One region of the Actinomadura sp. NEAU-AAG7 genome, then DNA from elsewhere that is predicted to be linked to it. Evidence: riboswitches for the same ligand, from Rfam matches in the RefSeq annotation. Region 1 holds a riboswitch; the other holds the start of a gene.
The links. Region 1 has a riboswitch for cyclic di-AMP ahead of KLI87_RS05795 (NlpC/P60 family protein). Riboswitches for the same ligand answer to the same signal wherever they lie in the genome.

Region 1 (4,206 bases):
GTCGCGGTGACGACCTCGATACCGGCGAAGCGCTTGCCCAGCGTCCGGCCCCAGACGGCCAGCTGGACCGCGTCGTAGACGAGCAGGCAGCCCGCGACGGCCGGCGGCGCCACGACGTCCACCCGGCTCCCGGACACCAGCTCGCGGACGACCACGATCACGGGCAGGCCGACGATGAGCGTGTCGACGATGCGGGCCAGCAGCCGCTGCCCCGGCTCGGCGAGCCCGTCCGGCCCGGCGGCGGCCTCGGCCACGGCCTCGCCGGAAGGCTCGGCGTCGGGCTCGGGGTCGGCGTCGGGGCGGGCGGGTTCGGCGGGGTCGGTGAGCGGCTCGTCCGGGTGCTGCGATGCCGTCATCGAGAAACTACTCCGCGTAGTCGTAGTCGTCCACTCGCTCGTCGATGACGATCGTCCCCGCGAAACGGTCGTGCAGGGCCTGGTGCAGGGGCTGGTCCCAGATCGCCCACAGGTGCGCCATCAGCGCGCCCGCCCAGACGAGCAACATGCCGTAGGCAGCGTAGTTCCAGACCATCACCGCGAGCACGAGAAAGAAGAACACGCCCAACTGGTAGGCGACATGGGTGATGGCGGCGCGCCACACCGCCTGGGTGGTCGTGATGGCGTTTCCAGCGGGACGCACCTGGACGACGCCCAGCCCGAGCACGCGCTTGCCCAGCGTCCTCCCCCACACGGACAACTGGACGGCCTCATAGATGAACGGCAGAACCGACAGAACGCAGAACAGGGTGAAGATGATGGGCCAGTTCCAGATGCCGCCGTCGTCCTCCGCCTTGCTGCCGGGCTTGCCCAGGCCGAACGCGCCCACCGTGATCGGGAGGACGAGCGCGAAACCGAAGACCGCGACGAGCGCGTTGTCGAGGACGCGCGCGCCGGCGCGCCGGTGGATGGGCGCGAGGGGCAGATCGGCGGCGCTCCCGTCATAGGCGCCGCCCCCCGGGTACTGGTCGTAGGCCGACTCATAGGACGGCTCATAAGACCGCGGCTGCTCATAGGACGGCGCCTCATGGGACGGCTGCCATTGTTGCTGCGGCGGCGGTGACTGCGGCCGCTGAGGCTGCTGCTGAGGCTGCTGCTGCCACTGCGGCGGGCCCTGGTAGGGGGGCGGGGGGCCGTACGAGCCCTGCCCCTGCTGCGGGTGGTAAGGCCGCCCGCGGTCGGGGTTCTCACTCATTGCGGTCAGTCCTCCAGGCGAAGCAGCATCCGGGTGTTGCCCAACGTATTGGGCTTGACCCGGTCGAGGTCGAGGAACTCTGCCACGCCCTCGTCGTAAGAGCGGAGAAGTTCCTCATACACCTCCGGCGCCACCGGGGTCCCGAGTATCTGCTCGAAGCCGTGGCGGACGAAGAACTCCACTTCAAAGGTAAGGCAGAACACCCTCCGCACGCCGAGTTCCCGGGCCGTTTCCAGGAGCCGGTCGACGATCCGGTGCCCGATGCCCCTGCCGGTCAGCCCCTTGTCCACCGCGACGGAGCGGACTTCGGCCAGGTCCTCCCACATCACGTGCAGCGCGCCGCAGCCGAGGACGCGCCCGTCGGCGTCCTGCGCGACCCAGAACTCCTGTACGTCCTCGTACAGCTTCACCGTGGACTTCTTGAGCAGGCGTCGCCCCGTTCCCGCGTACAGGCCGACCAGTCTGCGGATCTCCTGAACATCGGCGGTGCGGGCACGCCTGATCTCGACTTCCACAAACAGGCGAGATTATCGAACACCGGACAGCGGGTCGGACACCGGGCTCCCGCGTCCGCGCCGATGGGGCGGTGAGCCGCCCGCCCGCCCGCCGGGCCTTCATAACTAGCCAACAAGAACTAGTCCGCCTACGGAAAGTGAGCCAAAGCGCACTATCCGCACCGCGATCGGGTGCGGAACTGTCATGGCGACCAGCGAATTCGCATGTTCTGGTTGGCATCCAATGCCGGGTCCGTTAGTGTCCTGCGCTGACGTCGGCCAACCGCATGGCGGAGGCCGAACCGCCGAGTCCCCGGGTCGCAACCAGTGTCCCGAGGAGCCGGGGACCCCACTCCCGGCCGCCCGGGACAGCGTCCAGGGAAGCGGCCGGCAGGGGTGAATCCGTATTCGCGCGCGGACCGATCCGCGCGTGCCTGCGGACGGGCTGCTCCGGCCCGAACCCGTCAGCTAACTCGGTAGGCGGACGAGGAGAGGAGAATCGGTGGAGCCGTCCCGGCCCGCACCCGTTTCACGCTCTGCACGCCCACGGAAGGCAAGCCCGGCGAATGGGCACCCGGCCCGTTTCCGGGGACGCGCGATCGCCGTCGCCGGCGCGCTCGCCGTCGTCTCCGTCGCCCCCCATGCCCTGGCCCCGCACACCGTCGCGGCCGCCCACGCCGACCCGAAGCCCACGACCAAGGAGCTCAGGGCCCAGGCGCTCAAACTCGCCGACCAGCTTGAGCAGATGACCGAGCAGTACAACGGGCTCAAGGTCAAGCTCCAGCAGGCGCAGCGGGCCGCGAAGGTCGCCACCGACAACGCCAAGCGCCAGGAAGAGTCGCTCAAGGGAATCCGCGACAAGGTCGGCGCGCTGGCCGCCACCAGCTACATGCAGGGCGGCTCGGACCCCACGGTGTCCTTCGTCGCCTCCCAGGACCCGCAGGCCGTCCTCGACCAGGCCGCCACGCTCAACTACTTCGCCACCCAGGACAGCACGAGGGTCCTGGGGCTCATGCAGGCCATGCAGGGCGCCCAGCGCGCCCGCAAGTCGGCCGAGGCGCGCGCCCAGCAGGTGGCGCAGCTGCGGAGCCAGCTCGACTCCCAGCGCAAGAAGGTCTCGCAGAGCTATGAGAAGATCCGCGGCAAGCTGGTCAAGGAGGACCCCACCCAGCTCACCAAGCTCCCCACCGTCGGCACGGGCAAGGCCGCGCAGGCGCTGCGGATCGCGATGACCAAGATGGGGCGTCCGTACGTGTGGGGCGCCTCCGGGCCGACCACGTTCGACTGCTCCGGTCTGACGATGTGGGCCTACAAGCAGGTCGGCATCAACCTGCCGCACTACACCGGCAGCCAGTGGAACGCCGGCACGCACGTCTCCGAGAGCGAGCTGCAGCCGGGCGACCTGGTGTTCTTCTACTCCGACCTGCACCACGTCGGGATGTACATCGGGGGCGGCAAGATGCTGCACGCCCCGCACACCGGCGACGTCGTGAAGATCGCCCCGATGGGGGGTCGTCCCTTCGCGGGCGGGGTCCGGGTCGCCTGAGCCGAACCCAGCCCAGTCCGGCCCAGTCGACAGCCGGGAGCCCGCCGACCCGCAAGCCGAGGTGACATGGCATCCGCCGGACGGACCGGGGATGGCACTCGCCTCTCGACCGGAGGTGGCGCACGATGTCCCGCGGACGGCGGTGGCGGGCGCGGTCAGGGCCCGTGCCGCCGCGGCGGTGACAGGACGAACGGTCTTGCGACGAGCGTTCTTGCGACGAGCGGTGGTGCGACGAGCGGTGGTGCGACGAGCGGTGGTGCGATGCGACGAACAACGTCCGCGGCGACGCCTGCTGCAGGGACCTACCTGTCAGGCCGTCGGCGCCGCCGCTGCGGGGTCGGACGGAGTTCGCGAAAGTTGGCCGCCTGTTCTCTCCTTGGTGACGCCCGCCGTCCCCTGACGGGCGTCGTCTGTGCACTCCGCTAGATGAGCTGCCTCCGGGCCGCCCACACAACGGCCTCGATAGGGGTGTTGACCTCCAGCCGGTCGCAGATGGTCCGCAGCCGCCGGCGTAGGGTCCGTGCGCTCAGTTCCAGCTTGCGTGCCGCCACATCGGCGGTGACACCGCTGGCGATCTGGGCGAGCAGCCGAATCTCCTCATCGCTCAGCCGCAGATCGTCGATGCCACGTCGCAGCAGTGTGGCCTGTTCCACTCCGTCCTCCCTCGTCCGTGGTTGATGACCGCGGGGATGCAGCCGTCCGCTGCACAGGCACGGGTTGGCCTCGATCTGTACGCGTTGGGTTGCCGGGTCCGGAGCCTTCCGGACTTAGATCATCGGGTTCCTTTGCTGTCTCGCGCGCTTGGCCGGAGGTGGCCGATGGGCCGATTGCTGGGTCGAGCGGGGGAACTCCGGGTGACGATTCACTCGTTGGCCTACCGGACGACGACACGCTCCCAGGTCCGGGCCGGCCCACGACGGCGTGGGGAGGCCCCTTCGGAACGGGGTATGTCTCGCCGGGGACGGGTCACGATCG
Region 2 (4,206 bases), 340 kb from region 1:
CGCGCGGGGGTTCCGCGCGAGCAGCGTCTACGGGCCGTTCGCGGCGGCGGCCGGGTCGGCGCGGCTGCTGGGCCTGACCGCCGGGCGGACCGTCTCCGCCCTCGGCCTCGCCGCCGCGTTCGGCGGCGGGACGAACCAGACGTGGGTCGCGGGCACGCAGGAGTGGCGCTACCAGGTCGGCGCGGCGAGCCGCAACGGCATGGTCGCGGCGCTGCTGGCCGCGCGGGGCGTCACCGGCGCGCCGGACGCGCTCGACGGCGCCGCCGGGCACCTGCGCGCCTTCACCGGCACCGTCCCCGCCCCCGCCGACCTGCGGCTCGGCGAGGACTGGCGGCTCCGGCGCGTCACCTACAAGCCGTATCCGGTCTGCGCGATCAACCAGATCCCGGTCACGCTGCTGACCGGCCTCGCCCGCCGCCACGGCATCGGAGCCGACGACGTCGTGGCGGCCGTCGTCGAACTCCCCTCCGACGACGCCGCCTATCCGGGCGTCGACGCGCACGGCCCGTTCCGCGACGTCGGCGGGACGCTGATGAGCCTGCCCTACTGCCTCGCGGTCGCGCTGCGCGAGGGCGGCATCGAGCTGGACGACCTGTACGGGTGGGACGACCCCGCGCTGATGGACCTGGTCCGCCGCGTCCGGGTCGTCCCGGCGGACCTGCCGCGCGGCGCCTGCCGGATCACCGTCCAGACCCGGGAGGACGGGACGCGCGTCGCGGAGCACGCCCCGGACCCCTCCACGTTCGACTGGGACCGCCACGAGACCGCCGACCGGCTGCGCGCGATGGCCGCCGAGACACCGCTGACCGCCGACCGGCTGGAGCGGTTCGTCGAGGTCGTCCTCGACCTCGACCGGCGGCCGGTGCGCGAGCTGGTCGACGCGACGATCACCGAACCGAAGGAGTGACCCCCTGATGCGAGCCACCCTCATCTACGGCCGCGGCGACGTCCGGGTCGAGGAGGTGCCCGACCCGGTGCTGCGGGAGCCGACCGACGCGATCGTGCGGGTGACGCGCGCCTGCGTCTGCGGCAGCGACCTGCACCGCTACCGCGGCATGGACCCCGTGGACGAGGGGCTGCGCATCGGCCACGAGTTCATGGGCGTGGTCGAGGAGACCGGCGCCGACGTGGGCTCGGTGCGGCGCGGCGACGTCGTCCTCGTCCCGTTCCTGTGGTGCGACAACTCGTGCGACTTCTGCCGGGACGGCCTGCACGGCTCCTGCCGCAACGGCGGCCGCTGGGCCGTCGGCGGGCTGGACGGCGGCCAGGGCGAGGCCGCGCGCGTCCCGCAGGCCGACGGCACGCTGGTCAAGCTGCCGGTCGGCGCCGACGACCCGGTGATCCCCTCGGTGATGGCGCTGTCGGACGTGCTGCCCACCGGCCACCACGCCGCCGTCACCGCCGGGGTCGGCAAGGGCTCCACGGTCGCCGTCATCGGCGACGGCGCGGTCGGGCTGTGCGCGGTGCTGTCGGCCGCGCGGCTCGGCGCCGAGCGGATCGTCCTGCTCGGCCGCCACCGGGCCCGCACCGACCTCGGCCGCCGGTTCGGCGCGACCGACGTCGTCCCCGGCCGCGGCGCCGAGGCGGTCGCCGCGATGCGCGAGGCCACCGGCGGCGACGGCATCCCCCACGTGCTCGAATGCGTCGGCAACACCGAGGCGTTCGAGACGGCGCTCGGCGGCGTCCGCGACGGCGGCACGATCAGCCGGGTCGGCGTCCCGCAGTACGCGCAGGCGCGCATGGACTTCGACGTCTTCATGCGCAACCTCACCATCACCGGCGGCGTCGCGCCGGCGCGCCGCTACGTCCCCGAGCTGCTGGCCGAGGTGCTCGACGGCACGATCACGCCGGGTGAGGTGTTCGACCTCTCGGTGAGCCTGGACGACATCGCGGACGGCTTCCGCGCGATGAACGACCGCGAGGCGCTGAAGGTCCTCGTCCGCCCCTGACTCGACACTGACTTCCGCCTTGACGCACGACCCCCGCAGGGCCCTGCCGCCACCGCGTGCAGGGCCCTGACGTGCACCTTCACCCTAGATCCTGATTTTGCTGGAGTTTGCCAACCATTGGCGATATGAGTAACTTGTCCCACTCGGACGCCCTCCAGGCGATCCATCACCAGTGTCCCTAGATGGGGTCATTGGTGTGACCTGAGCCGATTCTTTGCGCTCGGGCCACCACATCAGCGCCGCTGCGTCGCAGCAGCGGCGACGCCGAGTCCGCCGTCGCGCGGAGCCGGGGACCCAACCTCGCATCGGGGTGAATCGGCCTGTCACCAGGCCGTAGGGCGACTTCCAGCCCGAACCCGTCAGCTAACCCGGTAGGCGTCTGGAAGCCAAGGAGTTCCCCCCTGTGAAAGGCAAGCACGGCAGCAACTGGACCGTCCGCAACCTCAACCCCCGGGTCGCCGGAGCCGTGGCCGGAGTCGCCGCCCTCGGCGTGATCGGCGGCATCGTGCAGGTCACGACGGGCTCGTCGGGTTCCGACCCGGCCGACTCGGTGGCCGCGATCCAGACCGTCCCGCAGGCGCCGAACCAGACGGACCGGTCCCCGGCGGGCACCCCCGAGGCGCGCGAGCGCAAGGCCGGCAAGCGCGAGGCCGACAAGCGCGAACGCGACACCCGCGACCGCGCCTCGCGCGAGCGGCGCACGGAGAAGAAGACCCCGGAGCCAGTGGCCGGCCCCCGCTCGGAGGTCATCGAACGGGCCAAGACCTGGAACCCGGGCACCTCCGACCGCGTCTCCTACAGCCAGACCGACTACCACAACGGCTACCGCACCGACTGCTCGGGCTTCGTCTCGATGGCGCTCGGCCTGCCCAAGCCCGGCGAGAACACCGTCGGCCTGACCTCCTCGCGCCTCACCGAGCGCATCTCGATGTCGGAACTGAAGAAGGGCGACCTCGTCATGGACGCGCTGGGCACCAACACGACCCGGCACGTCGTCATCTTCGAGAAGTGGGCGAACAGCGACCACACCGCCTACTGGGCCTACGAGCAGCGCGGCCGCTACGGCACCGACCACCGGACCCGCGACTACGGCCTCTCGTCCGGCAGCGAGTACAAGGCGTACCGCCCGACCAACCTCTGAGCGCACGGCAAGGGCCCGGCCCGGGGCGTCCCCGGGCCGGGCTCTTGGCCGTCCCGGAGGTCAGGTGTCGGCGAGGATGCGGGCCACGGTGGCGCTCAGCGCGCGGACGCCCCGCGTGCTCGTCGGGTCGATGCCGGTCAGCTCCCGGGCCCGGCGCAGCCGGTAGTCGAGGGTGCGGGGGTGGACGTACAGGTGCGCCGCCGTCAGCAGCCGGTTCATGTCGTGGCGGTAGTAGGCGTCGAGCGTGGAGACCAGGTCGGGCCCCTGGAAGAGCCGGTCGGCGATGCCGCGCAGCCAGTGGTCGACCTCGGGGACCCGCGCGGCGCCCAGCTCGACGAAGACGTCCGCGAGCGTGGTGACCTTGCGCGGGACGGCCTCGACCGGCGCCGCCCCGCTGATCCGCCGCGCCAGCGGCAGCGCGCCGGGCAGCGCGCCCGCGTCCGCGACCGTGGCGCCGACGGCGCAGCGCCGCCCGGCGATCTCGGCGACGGCGGCGGACATGGCGAGGGCGCGCTCCCATTCCCGCTCGGAGACCTCGGTCAGTTCGGGGGGCTCCGCCGGCTCGGGGGGCTCGGCCGGTTCGGGGGGCTCGGCGGGCTCGGCGGGCTCGTCCGGTTCGCGCTCGGAGGGGCCGGACGTCGCCTCGCACGGGAGCGGGAGCAGCGCGACGAACTCGCGGGGGTCCTGCCAGCGCATCGGCACCCGGTCCGTGTCGACCAGGACGCCGATGATCTCGGCGCGGGCGGGGGGCGGGAGCGGCGGGTCCTGGTCGGCGATCCGGACGACGGTCAGCAGGTAGCGGTCCGGGACGGGCAGGCCGAGGCGCCGCGCCAGCTCGGCCGCCGACGGGTCCCCGGCCAGCAGCGCCGCCGCGAGCTGCTGGACGCGCTCGACGAGGGGCACGACGTTCCGCTGCCCGTCCAGGAAGCCGCGCGTGTAGGCGTTCTGCGCGGCGGTCCCCTGCGGGCCGACCCAGCCGAGGAGCCGCATGAGGTCGTCCAGGCCGGAGGGGTCCGCCGCCTCGTGGATCTCCCGCACCGTCAGCGTCGAGTGCAGCCCGAGCACGGACCGGTGGGCGTGCAGGGAGATCCCCGCCCGGCCGCGCTCGTGCCCGAC

Region 2: it holds a riboswitch for cyclic di-AMP, as region 1 does, so the genes downstream of both, KLI87_RS07305 (hypothetical protein) here and KLI87_RS05795 (NlpC/P60 family protein) in region 1, are expected to answer to the same signal.

The regions. Positions count from the first base shown of each region.
Region 1 is NZ_JAHFZY010000001.1:1,264,074-1,268,279, reverse strand. Features, by position in the region: gene KLI87_RS05810 (RDD family protein) at 1-356, opposite strand, end outside; gene KLI87_RS05805 (RDD family protein) at 364-1,191, opposite strand; gene KLI87_RS05800 (amino-acid N-acetyltransferase) at 1,197-1,706, opposite strand; cyclic di-AMP (ydaO/yuaA leader) riboswitch at 1,979-2,184, shown strand; gene KLI87_RS05795 (NlpC/P60 family protein) at 2,188-3,231, shown strand; gene KLI87_RS05790 (LuxR C-terminal-related transcriptional regulator) at 3,654-3,884, opposite strand.
Region 2 is NZ_JAHFZY010000001.1:1,602,970-1,607,175, reverse strand. Features, by position in the region: gene KLI87_RS07315 (MmgE/PrpD family protein) at 1-907, shown strand, start outside; gene KLI87_RS07310 (zinc-binding dehydrogenase) at 915-1,949, shown strand; cyclic di-AMP (ydaO/yuaA leader) riboswitch at 2,202-2,342, shown strand; gene KLI87_RS07305 (hypothetical protein) at 2,353-3,090, shown strand; gene KLI87_RS07300 (CdaR family transcriptional regulator) at 3,151-4,206, opposite strand, start outside.